One region of the Aeromicrobium sp. SP1 genome, then DNA from elsewhere that is predicted to be linked to it. Evidence: riboswitches for the same ligand, from Rfam matches in the RefSeq annotation. Region 1 holds a riboswitch; the other holds the start of a gene.
The links. A riboswitch is a leader RNA that binds a small molecule or an ion and turns the genes downstream of it on or off. The one in region 1 is predicted to bind cobalamin.

Region 1 (11,118 bases):
TGCACTGGGCGCCCGTCGGCGATCCCGGCCTCATGGGCCGGATGGGCGCGATCTCCGCGTGGCTCGCCGACGCGCGGCCCGCTTTGCTCGTGAGCGACGTCTCGGTCGAGGTCGCGCTGCTCGCCCGCCTCCACGGCGTGCCCGTGATGTCGGTCGTCCTGCCCGGGGATCGTGCGGACCGTGCGCACCGTTCGGGCTTCGCCGCCTCCCGTGCCCTCGCGGCGTTCTGGCCACCTGAGGCGCGCGGGATGGTGCGCGGGCTGGACGCACCCGCCGAGCGCAGGCTGCACCGGCTCGGTGGCCTCTCACGCCATGACGTCGGCGGTACGTCCGACCACGAGATCGATCCGCGCAGCGTGGTCGTGCTCGCAGGCCGAGGCGGCGGTGGACCGACGGCAGCCGAGCTCGATCAGGCGCGGGAACAGACCCCCGAGTGGGACTGGACGATCCTCGGCGGACCCGGGGGAGCGTGGCTGGCCGATCCCTCGTCCGCGCTTCGCTCCGCCGCGGTCGTGGTCACGCATGCGGGACAGAACGCCGTCGCTGAGGTGGCCGCCGCGCGACGTCCCGCCGTGATCGTCCCGGCGGATCGACCCCACGACGAGCAGCGGACGACCGCGCGGGTTCTGGCCCGCGGGTCGTGGCCGGTTGTGGTCGACTCGACGTTTCCCGCGACCGGCTGGAGTGAGCGGCTCGCGATCGCCGCGTCGCTCGACGGGAGGGCGTGGTCCGCGTGGTGCGACGGCGGCGCGGCCCGCCGCTTCGCGGACCTGGTGAGCGGTGTGGTCCTCGATCGGGCACTCGTCTGATGACCTCCGTGGCCGTCATCACCATCGCCCACGGCCGCCACGAGCACCTGGCGGGCCAATGCCGCTCGCTGGTCGGCAGCACCCGTGCTCCCGACGACCACGTGGTCGTGGCGATGGAGGATCCCGCCTTGCTGCGCCGGGAACCGGCCGGTGCGAGGGTCATCCCGATCGCCGGAAGTCCGCTCGGCCTGCCGCTGGCCGCCGCGCGGAACGCCGGAGCCCGGGCGGCGATCCGCCACGGCGCCGACGTGCTCGTCTTCCTCGACGTCGACTGTCTCGTGTCACCGGGGCTCGTCGCGGACTATGCCGAGGCCGTCGCCGAGGCCCCAGGAGTCCTGTGGTCCGGCCCGGTCACGTACCTGCCGCCCCCGCCGGACGGCGGGTACCCGTTGGCGGTCCTGGAACGGTGGGACGATCCGCACCCGGCGAGGCCCGCGCCGCCGGCCGGAACGCGCGTCGACGGCGATGACCCGGACCTCTTCTGGTCGCTGTCCTTCGCCATGTCCCGCGACACCTGGGCACGGATCGGCGGCTTCTGCGAGGAGTACGTCGGCTACGGCGCCGAGGACACCGACTTCGCCCAGTCCGCGACCCGCCAGGGCGTGCGGCTCGGCTGGACGGGTGGCGCCCGCGCCTTCCACCAGCACCATCGGACCGAGGACCCTCCGATCGGTCACCTCGACGACATCCTGCGCAACGGTGCCCTGTTCCACGACCGCTGGGGTCGCTGGCCGATGGATGGCTGGCTGCGTGCCTTCGAGCGGGAGGGCCTCGTCGTACGACACGGCGACGGATGGGTCCGGAGCGAGCCCGCCGCGTCACGAAGAAAGTCCCGAACCTGATTCCCCAGGTCCGGGACTTTCGATCTCCGTAGAGATCACGGTGTCGGGCTGACAGGATTTGAACCTGCGACCCCCTGACCCCCAGTCAGGTGCGCTACCAAGCTGCGCTACAGCCCGTGACAACCGGACCGAGTCTACCCCAGCGAACTTCGCCCTCGTCATCGACCCGTCTGGGCACCATGATGGGGTCATGGCAGTCATCGAGAACTCCAAGGTCGCCATCGTCGGGGCAGGCAGCGTGGGTTCGTCCATGGCCTACGCCGCCATGATCCGACGGTCGGCGCGCACGATCGCCCTCTACGACATCAACAAGCCGAAGGTCGAGGCCGAGGTCCTCGATCTGCAGCACGGTGCGCTCTTCACCGGCAGCAGCCAGATCATCGGCGGGGCCGATCCGGAGGTCGTGGCCGGCGCCCACGTGGTGGTGATCACCGCCGGCGCGAAGCAGGATCCGGGCCAGACCCGTATCGATCTGGCCGGAACGAACGTCAAGCTGCTCGAGAAGATGCTGCCGGTGTTGCAGGAGTACGCGCCGAACGCGGTCTTCATGCTCGTGACCAACCCGTGTGACGTCCTCACCGTCGCGGCGCAGCAGATCAGCGGCCTGCCCGTGGAGCGAGTCATGGCGTCGGGCACCGTGCTGGACACCTCGCGACTGAGGCAGCTGCTCGCGGTGCGCGCGGGCGTCGCACCGAACAGCGTGCACGCGGACATCGTGGGCGAGCACGGTGACACGGAGTTCGCGCTGTGGTCCCAGGCCCGCATCGGTCCCGTGCCGATCATGGACTGGCAGCCGTCGGCGAGCGCCTCGGACCAGCGGCCGTTCTCGCACGCCGAGCTCGAGGACATCACCGATCGGGTCCGCAATGCCGCGTACGCCGTCATCGAGGGCAAGGGCGCCACGAACTATGCGATCGGCATCTCCGGCGCGCGCATCATCGAGGCGATCCTGCACGACGAGAACGCCGTCCTGCCCGTCAGCATCGTGCACGGTGGCCATCACGGCATCGACGGCGTCGCCCTCTCGATCCCCAGCATCGTCAACGCGAAGGGCGTCGCCCGCGTCCTCGACGTGCGGATGTCCGCCCACGAGGAGCGTCAACTCCACGCCTCCGCCGAGGCGCTGCGCAAGGTCCAGCAGGACCTCGGGATCTGAGCCCCGCCTCGCCCGAGGCATGACGATGCTCGCAGTGGGTACTGCTGCGGCATGAACGTCGTGGTCACCGGCGCAACCGGACTCGCGAGCGTCGCCGGAGGCCGCCTCCTCGCCGGAGCGACCCTTGCGCTCGCCGCGCTGCGCACCGCCCCCAAGCCGCTGCATCCGCGCGGTCGGGTCTGGGAGTCGCGGTACACCGCCACGGGAACCGGGTCGCCGACGGGGATCGCGTGGATCGACGAGGCCGGACGTCACGACGCCGTCATCCGGATCTCCGCCGCGATCGGGTTGCCCGAGGGCTGGGCGGACATCCGCGGCCTCGCGATCCGACTCGGGCTCAGCAGCGAGTCCGACGTGCTCCTGGCCAGCACGGGCTCCTCGCGGATCGGCCGCTTCGTGCTGCGAGTCGTCCGCCCCTCGACGCCCCATCTGGCCACGACGCTGTTGCCGTACCGAGGGCCCGACGGACCGGTGTGGCTGGCCGCCGCCGCGCAGGGTCCGCGCCGCTACGTCCTGCTGTGGTCGGACGGCTCGGCCCAGTGGACCGCCTTCGGCGACCTCGAACTGCTCCGGCCCTCATCGCAGGAGCCGAGCTTCGACCCCGTCCGCCGACCGCCGCCCGATCTCGCGAACTACGGCTGGGTCACGGCGTTGCGGGCTCCGGCCTACCGATCGGCACGCCGCAGCCGTGGCGAGTCGGCCGACGTCGGACGTCGCAGCACGTAGACGTCCATGACCCACCCGGCGGCGTCCTTCGCGCGGGTGCGCGCCGCGTGGATCCGCGGCAACGCCTCGGGGAGCGTCCCGTCGACGAGCTCCTGCGTTCGCGTGCCGAGGTTGGCGCCCCACCAGATCGACCACTCTGGGTCGAGAGCCTCCAGCGGCGCGAGGTCGCGGTTGAGCATCACCGCGACGTTCTCCTGCCCCTGGGCCACGGCCTCGGCGAGTCGGCGGCCGGTCGTGACGTGCAACGGCTGGCCGATCTCGTGCAGGACGATCCCGTGCGCCGCGGCGAGCGCCTGCACGCTGCTGATGCCGGGGATCACGACCAGCTCGGTGTCCGTGTCGGCGGCCACCCGGTCGAGCACCCGGATCGTCGAGTCGTACAGCGCCGGGTCGCCCCACACGAGGAAGCCGACGTCCCCGTCGATGCCGGAGATAGCCTCGGCGTAGCGCGCCGCCCGGGCCTCGTGCCACGCCGTGACCGCGTCCCGATAGTCCGACAACGTGCCCGTCCCGCCGGGGGAGCGGTCCCGCTCGGCATCCTCGACCACGACGATCGGGACGGCGGGCGCGTGCCGGGCCAACAGCGCCCGGCGGGCCGCCGCGAGGGGGTCGCCGGAGCGCTTCTCGGTCACCACGACGCACGCGACCGACTGCAGCGCCGCGACGGCCTGCAGCGTGACCTGGTCGGGATCGCCGGGACCGACGCCGATCAGCAGGAGTCGGCTCACCGGTCCTCCAGATCGCCCTCGATCGACAGGTAGACCTCCTGCATCGCGGCGAGGGTCGCGGGGTCGGGCTCCTGCCACAGGCCACGATCGGCAGCCTCGTGCAGTCGCTCGACGATCCCCCGCAGCGCCCACGGGTTCGCCTCGCGCATGAACGCCTGGTTGTCCTCGTCGAGGACGTACTCCTTCGCGAGGGTGTCGTACATCCAGTCGTGGACCACGCCGGTCGTCGCGTCGAGGCCATAGAGGTAGTCGACCGTGGCGGCCAGCTCGACGGCGCCCTTGTAGCCGTGCCGCTGCATCGCGCCGATCCAGCGCGGGTTGACGACGCGCGATCGGAAGACCCGCTGCGTCTCCTCGCGCAGGGACCGGGTGCGGACCTGGTCCGGGCTGGTCGAGTCGCCGACGTACGCCTGCGGGTCCTTGCCGGTCAGCGCGCGCACCGTGGCAACCATGCCGCCGTGGTACTGGAAGTAGTCGTCGGAGTCGGCGATGTCGTGCTCGCGGGTGTCGATGTTCTTCGCCGCGACCTGGATGCGCCGGTAGTTCGCACGCATGTCGTCCGCGGCCGGTGCACCGGCGAGGTCACGCCCGTACGCGAAGCCGCCCCACGCCGTGTAGACCTCCGCGAGGTCGGCGTCGTCGCGCCAGTTCCCCGACTCGACGACCTGCAGGATGCCCGCCCCGTAGGACCCCGGCGCGGAGCCGAAGATCCGGGTCGTGGCCCGGCGCGGGTCGCCGTGCGCGGCGAGCTCCTCCTGCGTGTGGGCGCGGACGAAGTTCTGGTCGACGGGCTCGTCGAGTCCTGCCACGAGCCGGACCGCGTCGTCGAGCATCGCGACGACGTGCGGGAAGGCGTCGCGGAAGAAGCCCGAGATCCGCACCGTGACGTCGATCCGCGGCCGGCCGAGCTCCGCGAGCGGGACGACCTCGAGGTCCGACACCCGGCGCGACGCCTCGTCCCACCGCGGACGGACACCGAGCAGGGCGAGCACCTCGGCGATGTCGTCGCCCGACGTGCGCATCGCCGACGTGCCCCACACCGACAGACCGACCGAGCGTGGCCACTCACCGGTGTCGTCGCGGTGGCGCTCGAGCAGCGAGTCGGCCATCGCCTGACCCGTCTCCCACGCGAGCCGGGACGGGACGGCCTTCGGGTCGACGGTGTAGAAGTTGCGGCCCGTCGGCAGGACGTTGACCAGCCCGCGCAGTGGTGAGCCAGACGGTCCGGCGGGGACGTACCCGCCCGCGAGGGCGTGCAGGACGGCGTCGATCTCGTCGGTCGTCCGCGCGAGCCGCGGCACCACCTCGGTCGCCGCGAACTCCAGCACCCGGACGACCTCGGGGTCCTCGTGCAGCCCGGCGGCGACGGCGAGATCCCAGGCGGCGGCCTCCATCGCCTCGACCAGCCCGCGGGCCCGCTGCTCGATCTCGTCGACAGCGGAGGTCGCGGCGCCCTCCTTCAGTCCGAGCGCGGCGCGCAGCCCCGGTACCGCCGCGGCCCGGCCGCCCCAGACCTGCGAGGCGCGCAGGATCGCCAGCACGAGGTCGACGCGCACGGCCCCCGTCGGAGCCTCGCCGAGAACGTGCAGGCCGTCGCGGATCTGGACGTCCTTGATCTCACACAGCCAGCCGTCGACGTGCAGGATGAAGTCGTCGAAGTCCTCGTCACCGGGGCGCTCGTCGAGGCCGAGGTCGCGATGCATCTCCGCGGCGTGCATGAGCTGCCAGATCTCGGCGCGGATCGCCGGCAGCTTCGCGGGATCCATCGCCGCGATGTTGGCGTGCTCGTCGAGCAGCTGCTCGAGCCGCGCGATGTCGCCGTACGTCTCGGCGCGAGCCATCGGCGGGATCAGGTGGTCGACGATCGTGGCGTGCGCGCGGCGCTTGGCCTGGGCGCCCTCGCCCGGGTCGTTGACCAGGAACGGGTAGACGAGCGGCAGGTTCGAGATCGCCGCATCCGTCGCGCAGGCGGCCGACAGGGCGGCGTTCTTGCCCGGCAGCCACTCCATCGAGCCGTGCTTGCCCAGGTGCACGACGGCGTGCGCCCCGAATCCCCGCTCGAGCCACAGGTAGGCCGCGAGGTAGTGGTGCGACGGCGCGAGGTCGGGATCGTGGTAGATCGCGACGGGGTTCTCGCCGAACCCCCGCGGCGGCTGGATCAGCACGACGAGGTTCCCGGCGGTGATCGTCGCGAGCACGATCTCGTCGGCGTCGTTGACGAACAGGCGCCCCGGTGCCGGTCCCCACGCCTCCTCGATCCCCGCCCGCAGCGAGGGATCCAACGTGGCGAACCACTCGCGGTACTGCGCGGCGGGGATCCGCACGTGCGCCGCGGTGAGGTCGCCCGACGTGAGCCACTCCTCGTCCTGGCCGCCGGCGTCGATCAGCGCGTGGATCAGGGCGTTGCCGGCCTCGGTCTCGTCCTCGAGCGACAGGCCCGGGATCGCGTCCGGGCCACCGAGGTCGTAGCCCGCGTCGGCCAGCCGCCGCAGTAGCCGCACCGCCGAGCGAGGCGTGTCCAGCCCGACCGCGTTGCCGACTCGGCTGTGCTTTGTCGGGTAGGCCGAGAGCATGAGCGCGAGCCGGCGGGACTCGGGGCGGACGTGGCGCAACCGCGCGTGCGCGACGGCGATCCCGGCGACCCTGGCGCACCGCTCGGGGTCGGCGACGTACCGGGGGAGGCCGTCGGCATCGATCTCCTTGAACGAGAACGGCGCCGTGATGATCCGGCCGTCGAACTCGGGGATGGCGATCTGGTTCGCGGAGTCCAGCGGCGTGACGCCGTCGTCGGAGGCGAGCCACTCGTCGCGGCTCGACGTCAGGCACAGGCCCTGCAGCAGGGGGATGTCGAGTGCGGCCATCCGCTCGACGTCCCACGCCTCGTCCTCGCCGCCGGCCGACGCGGCCGCGGGCGTGGCACCGCCGGCGGCGAGCACCGTGACGACGAGCGCGTCGAGGGTCGCCAGCTCCTCGAACAGGTCGGCCGGCGCCGAGCGCAACGAGGCGGAGAACACCGGGACGCCGGTCGCCTCGCCCGTGGCGTCGATCGCGTCGGCGAGCGCATGGGCGAATCCCGCGTTGCCGCTCGCCTCGTGGGCGCGGTAGTACAGGACCCCGATGCGCGGCAGGTCGGGCCGCGGCGGATGTGGGCGCTCCGCCCACCCCCACGCCGGCACGACGGCCGGCGGCTCGAAGCCCTCGCCGGTGAGCAGGATCGTGTCGGACAGGAACGCGTGCAGCTGGGCCAGGTTCGCCGGTCCGCCCTCGACGAGGTACCGGTGGGCCTGCGCCGCGATCCCGATCGGGACGGTCGACAGCTCCATGAGCTCGGCGCTCGGCGTCAGCTCGCCGCCGAGCACCACGAGCGGCCGGTCACCGATGTGCGGCAGGACCAGCTCGCGGACGTCGTCGGCGGTACCGAGGACCCGCGCCACCACGAGGTCGGCGGTCGCGAAATGCGCGGGCACGCCTCGGACGGGGTTGCCCCACAGCCAGTCCGCTCCGCTGGCGCGGGCCGAGAGCAGGTCGGTGTCGGACGTGGACAGCAGTGCGATGCGCGGCATCGATCCTCCTGGGGGTTCTCGCCCCTACGGTCGGAAGTCGCCGCGGCCAGTGTCTGGCTTGCCGATCGCTCGGACTCACAGTGGCGGAACCGCCCCGGAATCACACCGGAGTTCCTGGGTCCGCGGCGAGCGGACCGCGTCAGCGTACCGCGCTGCCCGGAGACATCGCGCCCCGTGCTGCTTACGCTGGCGGCATGACCACGGCTGTTCGGGACTACGCACCCGGCCGCATCGCGACCGTCGTCGGCACGGGGCCGACGGTGCTGCTCTGGCACGGGCGCGGACCGAACGAGCGGCTCAGCCTGACCCGTCTCGCGGAGGCGATCGCCGGGCACGGCCGGCGCGTCGTGGTCCCCGACTGGGACGCCTCGGCCCCGGACGGCGGCCGCGCCGAGCTGCTCACCTCGCTGCGCTTTGCCCGCGAGTCCGCCGACCACGATCCGGACGAGCTGACGCTCGTCGGCTGGTCCCTCGGCGGCGTCGCCGCGGCGAGCCTGACGCTGCACCAGCGCCGGCTCGGCATCGCGCTGGCGCGCACGGTGTGCGTCGCCTCGGGCTCGTTCGACCGGGTGGACCCGATCAGCGGCGCGCTCGTGGGACCCGCGACCTCGCGGACCGAGCGCCCGACGACCGTGGCCTTCGTGCACGGTCTGCTCGACGACCTCGTCCTGACCGACGAGGTCCGCAGCACCCACGCCCAGTGGAACGAGGCCGGCTGGCCGACGACCCTCGACGAGCTCGCCGCCGACCACTTCACGATCGTCGACGAGCACGCCGACGCCGTGGCCGCGATCGTGGTGCGCCCATGACCGGCACCGTGCGCACCCGACGCGACCTGTGCCCGGGCGTGTTCCGCCCGTGGGCGGCCGGCGACGGCGCGATCGTCCGGCTCCGGACTCCCGGCGGGGTCATCGCGACCGAGGCGCTCGGCGGCCTGCTCGACGTCGCGCGCGCCCACGCCGACGGCACCGTGCTGGTCACGAGCCGTGCAAACGTCCAGCTGCGCGGCATCGACGCGCCGGGCGGTGAGGTGCCGGACGAGGTCGTCGACGCGATCCGGGCGACCGGCCTGCTGCCCTCGGACACCCACGAGCTCGTCCGGAACATCGTCGCCTCGCCGTTGACCGGGCGGTCCGGGGGACGGGCCGACCTGCGCACTGTGGTTCGCGACCTCGACGCGCGCCTGTGCGCCGAGCCGGGACTCGCCGATCTCGGAGGTCGCTTCCTGTTCGTGCTCGACGACGGTCGCGGGGATGTCCTCGGGCGCTCCCTCGACCTCGGTCTCGTGGCGGTCGACGCCGCCCACGTCCAGCTGCGCGCCGGGCTGGACGGCTGGGGCGACGTCGTGCCGATCGCCGAGGCGGCCGCGCGACTCGTCGACCTCGCGCGGGAGTTCTCGCGCGTTCGCGGGAGCGGGCCGCAGGCCGCGTGGCACGTCGACGAGCTGCCCCGGGGACCCTCCGGACTGCTCGGCCGGACGACCCGCGACCCGCGCACGCGCGTGCACGCGGACCCGCCGGCTCCCGGCCGGCACCGCCAGGGCGACGGTCGCGCCTTCGACGTCGTCGACCTGCCCGAGGGCCTCGTGACGGCCCAGTTGTTCGCCCGCCTGGCCGCTTCCGGTGCGGCCGGGCTCGTGCTGACGCCGTGGCGTAGCGTCGTGATCCCCGACCTGGAGGACGCGTGAACACATCCACTCCCGTGCGACCGACGGCCCACTTCGCGTACGAGAAGTCCGGCCCCGCGATCTACGTCGACTCGTTCGCGACGATCCGTCGCGAGGCCGACCTGGCCGGCAACCCGGCCGACGCCGAGAAGGTCGCCGTCCGGATGATCCACGCCACGGGTCAGACGGACCTGGCGCGCGACCTCGTCGTCCATCCCGGGCTCGTGGCGGCTGCGCGCACGGCGCTCGAGCGGGGCGCGCCGATCCTCACCGACGCGACCATGGTCGCCTCCGGCGTCACCCGCTCGCGGCTGCCGGCCGACAACGACGTGCTGTGCCTGCTCGGCGATCCCCAGGTTCCCGAGCTCGCCCGGGACTGGGGGACCACTCGGTCGGCGGCCGCGGTGTCGCTGTGGGCCGACCGGCTCGACGGTGCCGTTGTCGCGTTCGGCAACGCTCCGACCGCGCTGTTCCACCTGCTCGAGATGCTGCTCGACGGGGCTCCACGACCAGCGGCGATCATCGGCGTGCCGGTGGGCTTCATCGGTGCGGCCGAGTCGAAGGACGCCCTCGCCTCCTTCGCCGAGGATCACGGCATCGACGTGCCGTTCCTGACCGTCCGCGGTCGCCGAGGTGGCTCGGCGATGGCGGCCTCGGCGCTCAACGCGCTCGCCCAGGAGCGGGAATGACCGGCCGGCTAATCGTCGTCGGGCTCGGCCCGGGCGATCCCGACCTGCTGACGATCAAGGCCGCGCGGGTCGTCGCGACGGCCCCCGTCGTCGCGTTCCACCACGCGCCCGGCCGGTCGTCGAACGCGCGGCGGATCGTCGCGCACCTGCTCGGTGGCGAGACGATCGAGGAAGCCCTGGAGTACCCCGTGACGACGGGCGAGACCGACCACCCCGGCGGCTACGCGGGAGCGATGGCCGACTTCTACGAGGACTGCGCCGACCGGCTCGCCGACCACCTCGACGCGGGCCGGGACGTGGCCTTGCTCGCCGAGGGCGACCCGCTCTTCTACGGCTCCTCGATGTACGTGCACGACCGGCTCAGCCTGCGGTACGACACCGAGATCGTGCCCGGGGTCCCCGCGTTCGCCGCCGGCACCGCGGCGACGCGTACCCCGCTCGTGCGGCAGACCGACGTGCTGACGGTCCTGCCCGGCACACTCGGTCGCGCCGAGCTGGCGCGGCGGCTCGCCGACACGGATGGCGCGATCATCATGAAGCTCGGGCGGACCTTCCCGGACGTCGTGGCCGCGTTGCGCGAGGCGGGCCGCCTCGACGACGCGATCTACGTGGAGCGCGCCTCGATGTCCGGCGAGCGCCACCTGCGGGTCACCGACGTCAACCCGGACGACGTGCCGTACTTCTCGCTCGTGATCGTGCCGGGGGACACCCACGCGAAGCGGCGCCGGTACGACGATCCGGCCACGGGCGTCGACGGGACGTCGCCGGGCGCGACGGTGCACGTGCTGGGCCTCGGTCCCGGCCCCGAGGGCTGGCTCACCCCCGAGGCGGCGGCGGTCCTCGACTCGGTCGACCACGTCGTCGGCTACGCGCCGTACGTGAACCGGGTGCCCCAACGCGAGGGCCTCGAGCGGCACGCCTCGGGCAACACGGTCGAGC
Region 2 (11,118 bases), 2.1 Mb from region 1:
TGAGGGACGCGCCGGAGTTGATGCCCAGGATGTAGGGGTCGGCGAGCGGGTTGCGGGTGACGCCCTGCAGCATGACTCCGGCCATCGCGAGCGAGGCCCCGACGAGCAGCGCCAGGATCGTGCGCGGCACGCGGCTGCGCACGGCCGCCGAGGCGACGTCCTCGCCGCCGACCGTGACGGCGTGCCACACGTCGGGCAGGCTCACGACCCGCGAGCCGAACGCGACGGACGCGCACGCGGCCACGAGGGCGGCCGCGATGGCCACCGCCAGCCACCACCGGGGACGCCGCGCGGTCGCGGAGCCCCCGGAGGTGGTCTGTACGACGGTCTGGGTCACTGCACCTTCGCCGCCGCATCGCCGAGCAGCTTCGTGTACTCCGGCAGCATCCACGGGATCGACAGGGCCGACGGCGAGACGGCGCCCGCGAGCGGGGAGTTGTCCTCGAGCAGGGCGACCGAGCCACGCTCGATCGCCGGGATCTTGCCGATCAGGGAGTCGGCCTGGGCCTTCTTGAGGGCCGCGTCGTCGCCGTAGCCGACGAACACGTCGGCGTCGTCGAGGGTGTCGGCCTTCTCGGCGCTCACCTCGATGAAGAACGACTCGGCGCCCTGCGACGCCTTCTCGACCGAAGGCGGCGTCGCGAAGCCGAGATCGTTGAGGAACGCCGCGCGGGTGTCCTGCGACGTGTAGAAGCCGACCTTCGACAGGTCCGAGGGGTCGATCCAGCTCATGACGGCCGTGGTGCCCTTGATCTGCGGGTACTTGGCGGCCTCCTCGGCGATCTGCGCGTCGAGGTCGGCGACCAAGGCCTCGGCCTCGTCGGACTTGCCGAGGGCCTTGCCGGTGATCGTCAGCGCGTCACGCCACGGAGTGGTCCACGCGGTGCCCTTGGGGTACGCGACGGTCGGCGCGATCTTGCTGAGCGTCGTGTACTCCTCCTCGGTGACGCCCGAGACGGGCGCGAGGATCAGGTCGGGCTCGGTGGCCGCGATCGCGTCGAAGTCGATGCCGTCGGTCTCGTCGAACAGGGCCGGGGTCTCGGCGCCGAGCTCGTCGATCTTGTCCTTGACGTACACGGCGATGCCGTCGGAGTCGTCGTCGCCATACGTGATCTTGGGCATGCCGACCGGCACGACACCGAGCGCGAGCGCGTTGTCCTGGTTGGACCATGCGACGGTCGCGACCCGCTCGGGCTGCTTCTCAATCGTCGTCTCGCCCCACTGGTGCTCGATCGTGACCGGGAAGGCGTCTCCCGAGGCGGCCGGGTCCGAGCCGGAGTCGGTGTCGTCGGAGGAGCCACAGGCGGTGAGACCGAACGCGAGGGTCGCGGCGGCGAGGATTCGTGCGAGACGCAACGGAATGCCTTTCGTACGCAGGGGTAGGTAAGCCTAGGCTAACCGCCCGGTGCCGGGACTGTCATCCGGGGGTACGTCACACCGGCGACTTCCGGTGGCGTGGCGCCCGGCCCGCGCACCCCGGATCGCCGCGCCCGCGCCGGTACGGTGGGGTCCATGCCCGGACTGGACTTCGACCCACTCGAGCGCGCCGGCGAGCTGTGGGAGGAGCGGATCGGCGACGCGACCTCGATGCGTCTGGCGACCTCGATCATGCGGGTCCACCAGATCCTCAGCGCGCGGCTCGACGGCACGCTCAAGCCCTTCGGCATCACGTTCGCCCGCTTCGAGGTGCTGCGCCTGCTGTCGTTCAGCACGGCGGGCCATCTGCCGTTGTCGAAGATCGGTGAGCGGCTCATGGTCCATCCGACGTCCGTCACCAACCTCATCGACCGGCTCGTCGCCGACGGTCTCGTCGACCGCAAGGTGGACGAGAGCGACCGCCGCCGCGCCCTGGCCTCCCTCACGCCCGAGGGCGAGGTCGTGCTGGAGCAGGCCACCGCGGCGCTGACCGGCATCGAGTTCGGACTGACGGCCCTGCCGCCGGACCAGCAGCGCTCGATCCACGAGCTGCTCACGGTCCTGCGCCGCGACGACTGGGCCGACTCGACCTCCTGAGACGACGAAGCGCCGGCCCGCCCGAAGGCGGACCGGCGCTCTCGCGCGAGGTGCGTCAGATCTTGCGCGACGCGCCCGTCGCGTAGGTCACGATCGTGCTCGAGCCGGGGTGGACGAGCCGGTACTTGAACTTCTTCTTCTGCTTGAACACGATCTTGCCGTTGCCGGACGCGTTGACCTTGATGTTCTTGAAGTTGCGCCACTTGCCCTTGTAGTGACGCTGGAGCTTGATCTTGCGCAGCGACTTCTTCGAGCCGTTCGCCTCGTAGGTGCGCCAGCCCTTCGCCTTGATCGTCAGCTTCTTGCCGCTCTTGACGAGCGAGCCGTAGCCGTAGTCGATCCCGCGCTTGACCGGGACGACGTTGCTGGCGGCCAGCGGCGTGTCGGTGAAGGCGTAGTCCGCGTCGTAGGCCTCGACGTGGACGTCCCGCAGCTGGACCGTGCCGTAACCGGCGGACCGGGGCCAGGAGACGCTGCTCGACGGGTACTTGTACGACGCGATGTACTGGTCGGCGGCGGCGAGGCGGCCGTTGACGTAGACGTCGCCCTTGACGAACCAGCTGGAGCCGGCCGACGCGGCGACGCTCGCCTGGGTCTGGGCGTACACGTAGGTGCTGCTCGTGATCGTCCCGCCGGACGTGAGGCGGGCGGAGCCCGAGGTCACGACGGCCGGGGTCACGGCGGCCGAGGCGACCGTGCCGGAGGTGGCGGAGCGGCTCAGCGTCGACGACTCGTCCGCGTGGGCGGCGATCGGCGTGGCGAGCGAGATGGTGAGGGCGGCGGCGGCAGCGAGCGCGGCCGAGGACAGGCGTCGGTTCATGATCTCCCCGAGTAGATGTGGCAGCAGTAGAGCACGAGCAGTCTGACACGGCGACTACCGTTTTCCGGCGTGCGTGACCCGGTTTCGGACACCATCCCCCCGTTTCCGGGGGTGGGTCACCCCAGCAGGGCGGCGTCCAGCGTCTCGGCGGGCACGCCGAGCCCCTCGACGAGGGTCAGCGCGTGCGGGCGCAACCGGTCCAGGAGGGCGTTGATCTCGCGCGAGACGGCCTTGGCGCGGTCGTCGGAGAGGCGGTTGTGCTCCATGAACCACGCCTTGTCCCGCTCGATCACGGTGAGCGCGTACAGCGAGCACACGTCGCGCAGCAGGTCGGCGGCCTGCTCGTCCTCGCAGCGGGCGATGCCGGCCGTGAACGCCTCGAGCACGACGCGGTCGATGTGCGCCTGACCGATCTTGAGGACGTGGTCCTGCGCCGCGTTGAAGACCGCGAACGCCTTCGCCCGGTCCTTCCCGGCCCGGCGCAGCCGGCGGGCGGCGGTCTCGATGACGTGCTGCTCGCGGTCCTCGAAGAGGTTGAGCTGGGTGCCGCGGTGCAGCAGGTCGTGCTCGTCGGCGTCGCCGGAGCGCGCGTCGATGAGGCGCTGGATCAGCTGGGCGGCGGCGGTGCGCTCCTTGACCGTGTCCGCGACCGTGCCCGCGGCGAACCGCACCATGGCCACGGGGTCGAGACCCTGCACGTCCTTCGCGTACGACGTCAGCAGCTCCTTCGCGACGAGCTGCAGCAGGACGACGTTGTCGCCCTCGAACGTCGTGAACACGTCGCTGTCGGCCTTGAGCGTCGTGAGCCGGTTCTCCGCGAGGTAGCCGGCACCGCCGCACGCCTCGCGGCACTCCTGGATCGACCGCGTCGCGAACGCCGTCTGGATCGCCTTGAGGCCGGCGGCGCGGCCCTCCAGCTCCCGCTGGGCGTGCGGCTCGGGCTCGGACTCGGTCTGCAGGCGGTCCATGCGGGCGACGAGCTGGTTCTGGGCGAACCGATATGCGTACGCCTCGGCGAGCAGGGGGAGCAGCCGGCGCTGGTGCACGCGGTAGTCCAGGAGCACCGTCTCCTCGCCCGGCGCGCCCTCGAACTGACGTCGCTCGAGCGCGTATCTCGTGGCGATGCTGAGCGCGACCTCGGCCGCGGCGCGGGCCGACCCGCCGACGCTGACCCGGCCGCGGATCAACGTGCCGAGCATCGTGAAGAACCGGGCGTTGCCGCTCTCGATGGGCGAGGTGTAGGTGCCGTCCTCGGCGACGTTGCCGTACCGGTTCAGCAGGTTCGCGCGCGGGATCCGGACCTCGTCGAACATGATCCGGCCGTTGTCGACACCGCCGAGGCCGCCCTTGTACCCGCAGTCGCTCGTGGTGACGCCCGGCAGGTCGGCCCCGTCCTCGTCGCGGATCGGGACGACGAAGCAGTGCACGCCGTGGTCCTCGCCGAGCGTGACCAGGCGCGCGAACACGGCGGCGACGCGGGCGTGCTGCGCGGCGCCCCCGATGTAGTCCTTGCGGGACGACGGCGTGGGGGAGTGGACGACGAACTCGAGCGTGGCCGGGTCGTACGTGGCCGTGGTCTCGAGGCTCTGGACGTCGCTGCCGTGGCCCGTCTCGGTCATCGCGAAGCAGCCGAGCAGGTCCAGGGAGATGAGCGGAGGAATGTAGGCCTCGTGGTGTCGCTGCGTGCCGAGGTTCTCGATCGCACCGCCGAAGAGCCCCCACTGGACTCCGGCCTTCACCATGAGCGAGAGGTCGAACTGGGCCAGCATCTCGATCCCCGTGACGGCCATGCCGGGATCGCCCGTGCCGCCGTTCTCGGTGCGGAAGCCGGCGGCCGGGATGCCGGTCGGCACGAGCCCGCGCATCTGCCCGAGCACCCGGTCGCGCGCCTCGTCGAGGGACAGCGAGTGGTCGTACGCCAGGTCCATCGTGGCGAGCTCGGCCCGGCTCTGCTCCCGCACGTGCCGCCACTTGCCGTCGATCGCCCGCCGCACTTCGTCACCGAGAGTCATGGCGGCCACGCTACTGGCGCGGGCCCGCCACAGGGGGACGGATCTTGATGCGTTGCGGTGGCCCTGGTCACCGCAATGCCGAAGGATCCGTCCTCGCCGCGTGGCCGCGGGTCGGTCGTTGTTACAGTTCACGTGCTCACAACTCAACAAATTCCCGCAGTGTCAGGGGAAGCCGGTGCGAATCCGGCGCTGACCCGCAACCGTGATCCCCTTCGGGGGCAGCCGGAAGACCTGCCTGACGGGACCGACCACGCGCTGTCGAGGAACACAGCGGGACGGACTCCGGCCCACCGGCGTTCCACCTCCCGCCTTTGCAGCGGGAAGGACCCCCCATGAAGTTGCGCACCCGTGCGCTGACCGCCACCACTCTCGGTGCGGTCGCCCTCTCGACGGCCGTCGCCGTCAGCCCCGCCGCCACGGCGGCGCCCAACACCTACAGCTACTCGGCCGCCCGGTGGCTCGAGGACCAGCTGGTCGACGACGTCATCGTCTACCCGGACTGGTCGACCGGCCTGCCGGCCCCCGACTACGGCACGAGCCTCGACGTGGTCTTCACGCTGGCGGATCTCGGCACGAAGGAGCCGCTGCAGGGGCGCATGGTCGACGCCGTCGTCGCCCACGGCGACGACTTCCTGACGACGCCGGGACGCAAGGCGAAGCTCGCCCTCGCCGTGGACCTCACGGGCGGCGACCCGCACGCGGTGGACGGCCGCGACCTGATCGGCGACGTCGAGACCGCGACCGACGCCACGAGCGGGATCACCACGGGGGCCGAGGGCGGCCTCAACCACGTCTACGTCACGCGCGCCCTCGTCGATGCCGACAGCGCCAAGGCGAACGCCTCCATCACGTCGCTGCTGGGACAGCAGTGCGCCGACGGCTCGTTCCGGGACTACACGGGAAGCTGCCCGGCGATCATCGACGTCGACACGACCGCCGCCGCGCTGCGGGCCCTCGTCGAGGCGGACGAGGCCGGTCACGCGAACCTGCAGGACGACGTCGACGCCGCCACCGGGGCACTGCTCGCGGCGCAGCAGGCGGACGGCTCGTTCGGCTCCGAGTGGGGCTCGAACTCCAACTCCACCGGGCTCGCGGCGAGCGCGCTGGCGCTCGTCGGCCAGCAGGGCGCAGCAGGTTCGGCCGCTGCCTGGCTGCTCGCGCACCAGGTCACCGAGTCGGTCGCGGACGGGTCCGCCCACCTCGCGACCCAGGCCGGTGCGATCGCGTACGACGACTACGGCCTGTCCTCCGCGAAGTCCTCGGGGATCGGCTCGACCGACCTCGGCTCGTGGATCCTCGCGACGAGCCAGGCGGCCGCGGGCCTGCAGGCGCTGTTGCCGGCCGGCTCGGTGACCGTGAAGCAGCCCGCGACCTTCACGACCGCGGGCGGCACCGTCAGGGCGACCGCGACCGGACTCGCCGCGGGTGAGAAGTACACGGCGCGGATCTCCGGCGGGACGAGTGTGAGCGGCACGGTCCCGGCGGGCGGAACCGTCTCCGTCGCGCTGAAGGCGCCCGCGGGAACGGCCACCCGGACCGTCACCGTGACCGGCTCGCGGAGCAACCGCGCCGGCTCGACCACGGCGACCGTCCTGGCCGCGAAGTCCGTCGGGGTCAAGCTCGCCGCCGCCAAGGTCAAGCGCACCAAGGTCCAGACGGTCAAGGTCTCCGGCCTCGCCGCGAGGGAGCCCGTGCGTATCTTCGTGCGCGGCTCGCTCGTGAAGTCGGGCGTGGCCTCGCCCGGCGGCACCTACACGTACCGCTTCAAGGTCGGCACGAAGCTCGGCAAGGCCAAGGTCGTCGTGAAGGGCGCCTTCGCCAACCGCACCGGCACGAAGACCTTCACGGTGGTGAAGTGACCCTTCGCATGAGTCGCCTGCTGGCGGCGGCCCTCCTCGGGGTCGCCGCCGGCGGCGTGGGCATCGCGGCCCCGGCGGAGGCGGCCGCGTGCTCCGGGGGCACCGGGGTGACGGTCGTCGTCAACGCGTCGGTCGGCTGTGACGCCGATGGCGGCGGTGTCGCCGCGAACAACTTCGTCGACGCCGGGCACGCGCTGACCTATGCCGCGCTCGCGAGCGGGTTCGTGTGTCGGATCGACGGCTCACCGGCCTCGGATCCGTGCACGGAGACGCCACCGGCCGACGCCTACTGGGGCCTGTTCTGGTCGGACGGCACCTCCGGCCGCTGGTCGTACTCGAGCCGAGGCGTGACCTCGCTCAAGGTGCCCAAGGGCGGCTGGGTCGCCTTCGTGTTCCAGACCTCCAGTTCGCGGACGTGGCCCACGATGACGCCGCGCACCGCGACGCCCACGTCGGCGGCACCGACCGGCGGCTCGGGCGGCTCCGGCGGCTCCGGCACCTCCGGCGGCAGCGCGAAGGGCTCGTCCGGCACCACGAAGGGGAAGCCCGCCGCCGCGGGCACCACCGCGACCACCGCTCCGACCTCCGGCGCCACCACGGTGCCGAGCACCACGCCCACGACCCCGACCACGGCCACCCCGTCGACCGGGGCGCCGACCGCGACCGGCTCCGAGGCGGCGAGCGCCGCGGACGGCGCCGCGCAGACGGCCGACGCGACCCCCGCCTCGGCCGAGGAGTCGACCTCGAACGTGGGGATCGTGCTCGTGGCAGGCTTGGTGCTGGCCGTCCTGGCGGCCGCGGGAGGCGTCGTCTGGCGGCGCCGGCGAGGAGCCTGAACCTTCCATGCAGCAGATGCGTAGCGACGTCCACCCGAATCGGGGCCAGCCCTCCGGTTCGGGGTGGATTCCGCTACACATCTCGGGCAGGGAGGCCCGCGAGCTGCATCCCGGAGCGTGGTGGCTCTGGGGACTCGGGTTGGCTGCGGGGGCCTCGTTCACGCTCAACCCCGTCCTGCTCGTCCTGACGATCGCGATCGCAGCGCTCGTGGTCGCGGCCTGTCGCGGGGACGCGCCCTGGGCCCTGTCGTTCCGCTACTACCTGTACTTCGGCGCGCTCGTCGTCGTGACCCGCGTCGTCTTCCGGATCCTGCTCGGCGGCGGCGCCGTCCCCGGTGACGCGATCCTGTTCCCGCTGCCGGAGATCCCGCTGCCCGAGGTCGCGCGCGGCGTCCAGCTGCTCGGCGACGTCACGGTCAACGAGGTCCTGCTGGGGCTGTACGACGGGCTGAGACTCGCCACCCTCATCATCTGCATCGGTGCGGTGAACTCGCTCGCGAACCCGAAGCGCCTGCTCGCCTCCGTGCCGCCCGCCCTGTACGAGGTCGGCGCGGCGCTCGTCGTCGCCGTGTCGGTGTTCCCCCAACTCGCCGAGAGCGTCCGCCGTGTCAACCGCGCCCGCAAGCTGCGCGGCGACGCGAGCCGGGGCACCGGCGCGATGCACCGCATCGTGATCCCCGTCCTCGAGGACGCGCTCGACCGGTCGATGACCCTCGCGGCCGGGATGGACGCCCGGGGCTACGGCCGCACCGGATCGGCCCTGCCGCGCGAGCGGTTCACGACGGGTGCGCTCATGCTGCTCGGCCTGTTCGGGCTGAGCGTCGGCTCGTACGGCTACCTCGACGGCACGGCGCCCGGGGTGCTCTCGTGGCCCATGCTGGTCGCCGGGCTCGTGTTCGCGGCGCTGGCGCTGCGCTCGGCCGGACGCCGGGTCCACCGCACCCGCTACCGGCCCACGCCCTGGCGGGTGGCCGAGTACGTCGTCGCCGGCTCGGGCATCGCCGTGGCGGTCGGCCTCAAGGTGCTGTCGGGCGAGCAGCCGCTCGTGCTCTATCCCGTGGTCCCGGGCTGGCCCGAGGTCAGCATCGCGACCCTCGTGGTCGTGGCGATCGGCATCGTGCCGGTGTTCGCCGCGCCCGCGCCGCCGTCGGCCCACGAGCCCGCGGGAGGTGCGCCGTGATCCGGCTCGAGGACGTGACGTTCTGGTACGACGGCGCCGAGCAGCCCACGCTCTCGCACGTCGACCTCGAGTGCGACGAGGGCGAGCTCGTGCTCGTCGCCGGACGCACCGGCTCGGGCAAGTCCACCCTGCTGGGGATGCTCAACGGCCTCGTCCCGCACTTCACGGGCGGCACGCTCGCGGGTGACGTGGTCCTCGACGGCGCCTCGATCCTGGGTCGACCGCCTCGCGACCTCGCCCACCTCGTCGGCTACGTCGCGCAGGACCCGCTGTCGGGCTTCGTCACCGACACGGTGGAGGAGGAGCTCGCGTACGGCATGGAGCAGCTGGGCCTCGACCCGCAGACGATGCGCCGGCGCGTCGAGGAGACCCTCGACCTGCTCGGCATCGCCGACCTGCGCCGCCGGTCCGTGCGCTCGCTCTCGGGCGGTCAGCAGCAGCGGGTCGCGATCGGCGCCGTGCTCACGATGCACCCGCGCGTGCTCGTGCTCGACGAGCCGACCTCGGCGCTGGACCCCACGGCGGCCGAGGACGTGCTCGCCACGATCGCCCGACTCGTCGACGACCTCGCGCTCACCGTCGTGCTGGCCGAGCACCGCATGGAGCGCGTCGTCCCGTTCACCGACCAGCTCGTCGTGGTCGAGGGCGGTCGGGTGCGCAGTGGCGCCCCCGCGGCACTGCTCGTCGACGCTCCCGTGGCGCCGCCCCTCGTGCAACTGGGTCGGCTCGCCGGCTGGTCGCCGCTGCCGCTCTCGGTGCGCGAGGCGCGGCGCCGGGCCAAGGAGCTGACTCCGCGCCTGGCCGCGCCGCCCGAGCGGGGGCGGACGCGACCGCCCGCCGCCCTGCGGGCCGAAGGCGTCACGGTCCGCTACGGATCCTTCACGGCGGTCGCCGGCGTCGATCTCGTCGTGGGGGCCGGCGAGGTCGTGGCCCTCATGGGGCGCAACGGCTCGGGCAAGTCGTCGCTGCTGTGGGCCGTGCAGGGCACGGGCGACCGCACGTCGGGGGTCGTCGACGTCGACGGAGTCGATCCGGGCGACGTGCGCCCGGCCGAGGCGCGCATGCTCGTGGGCCTCGTGCCGCAGACCGCGGCCGACCTGCTCTACCTCGAGACGGTCGCCCGCGAGTGCGCGGCCGCCGACGACCAGGCCGGCGCCGACCGCGGCACGTGCCGCGGACTGCTCGACCGCCTCGCACCGGGCATCCCCGACGACCGGCACCCGCGCGACCTGTCCGAGGGGCAGCGGCTCGCGCTCGTGCTGGCCGTCGTGCTCACGGCCCAGCCGCTCGTCGTCGCACTCGACGAGCCGACCCGAGGCCTGGACTACCCGGGCAAGGCGGCACTCGCGCAGATCCTGCGCGACCTCGCCGCCGACGGTCGCGGGATCGTCGTGTCGAGTCACGACGTCGAGTTCGTCGCCGGCATCGCCGACACGGTCGTCGTGATGGCCGAGGGCGAGGTCGTCTCGTCGGGCCCGGCCGCGACGGTCCTGGCCGAGTCGCCCGCCTTCGCGCCGCAGGTAGCCAAGGTGCTTGGCGCGCAGTGGCTCACGGTCGACGAGGTCGCCGCCGCCCTGCCGCGCGAGGTCGTCCGGTGAGCGCGGTCGGACCCTCGGTCGCCGTCCCGCTGACCCGGCGATCGGTGCTCGTCCTCGCGGGGGCCTCCGTCGCCGGCCTCGTGATGTTCCTGTGGCCGCTCATCCTCACCCCGGCGGGCGACCAGACGCGCGTCGACCAGCCCTTCATCTTCATGGCGCTCATGCCCGTCATCGTGCTGGTCGTCGTCGCCGAGCTCTCCGAGGGCGGACTCGACTCGAAGGCGCTGGCGATGCTGGGCGTCCTCAGCGCGATCAACGCCGCCGTCCGGCCGCTCGGGGCGGGCGTCGCGGGCATCGAGCTGGTCTTCTTCCTGCTGATCCTCGGCGGGCGTGTGTTCGGTGCCGGCTTCGGCTTCGTCCTGGGCTGCACGAGCCTGTTCGCCTCGGCCCTCCTGACGTCGGGTGTCGGCCCGTGGCTGCCGTTCCAGATGCTGTGCTGCGCGTGGATCGGCATGGGCGCCGGCCTGCTGCCGCGTCGCGTCACGGGCCGGGCCGAGATCGCGATGCTCGTCGTCTACGGCGTCGCCGTCTCGTACGCGTACGGGCTGCTGATGAACCTGTCGTCGTGGCCGTTCACGCTCGGCATCGCCGTCCCCGGCGCCGCCGACTCGCTCGCGATGGTGCCGGGCGATGCCGTCCTGGACAACTTGCACCGGTTCTTCGTCTTCACCCTGCTCACGTCCACGTGGGGCTGGGACACCGGCCGCGCGATCACGAACGCCATCCTCATCGTCGTGCTCGGCCCGGCCGTCCTGGCCACCCTGCGTCGCGCCGCCCGGCGTGCCCGCTACCTCCCGAAG

Region 2: another riboswitch for cobalamin. It lies ahead of ACT26F_RS15265 (prenyltransferase/squalene oxidase repeat-containing protein); the one in region 1 lies ahead of cobN (cobaltochelatase subunit CobN).

Annotation. Positions count from the first base shown of each region.
Region 1 is NZ_JBQVVK010000001.1:1,065,961-1,077,078, forward strand. It holds gene ACT26F_RS05240 (glycosyltransferase) at 1-809, shown strand, start outside; gene ACT26F_RS05245 (galactosyltransferase-related protein) at 818-1,651, shown strand; tRNA gene ACT26F_RS05250 (tRNA-Pro) at 1,695-1,768, opposite strand; gene ACT26F_RS05255 (L-lactate dehydrogenase) at 1,842-2,807, shown strand; gene ACT26F_RS05260 (hypothetical protein) at 2,859-3,533, shown strand; gene cobF (precorrin-6A synthase (deacetylating)) at 3,473-4,261, opposite strand; gene cobN (cobaltochelatase subunit CobN) at 4,258-7,824, opposite strand; cobalamin riboswitch at 7,852-7,978, opposite strand; gene ACT26F_RS05275 (alpha/beta hydrolase) at 8,019-8,633, shown strand; gene ACT26F_RS05280 (nitrite reductase) at 8,630-9,511, shown strand; gene ACT26F_RS05285 (precorrin-8X methylmutase) at 9,508-10,179, shown strand; gene ACT26F_RS05290 (precorrin-2 C(20)-methyltransferase) at 10,176-11,118, shown strand, end outside.
Region 2 is NZ_JBQVVK010000001.1:3,126,815-3,137,932, forward strand. It holds gene ACT26F_RS15240 (FecCD family ABC transporter permease) at 1-337, opposite strand, end outside; gene ACT26F_RS15245 (iron-siderophore ABC transporter substrate-binding protein) at 334-1,356, opposite strand; gene ACT26F_RS15250 (MarR family winged helix-turn-helix transcriptional regulator) at 1,513-2,013, shown strand; gene ACT26F_RS15255 (hypothetical protein) at 2,069-2,833, opposite strand; gene ACT26F_RS15260 (acyl-CoA dehydrogenase family protein) at 2,950-4,845, opposite strand; cobalamin riboswitch at 4,964-5,098, shown strand; gene ACT26F_RS15265 (prenyltransferase/squalene oxidase repeat-containing protein) at 5,178-6,704, shown strand; gene ACT26F_RS15270 (hypothetical protein) at 6,713-7,540, shown strand; gene ACT26F_RS15275 (CbiQ family ECF transporter T component) at 7,557-8,720, shown strand; gene ACT26F_RS15280 (ABC transporter ATP-binding protein) at 8,717-10,318, shown strand; gene ACT26F_RS15285 (ECF transporter S component) at 10,315-11,118, shown strand, end outside.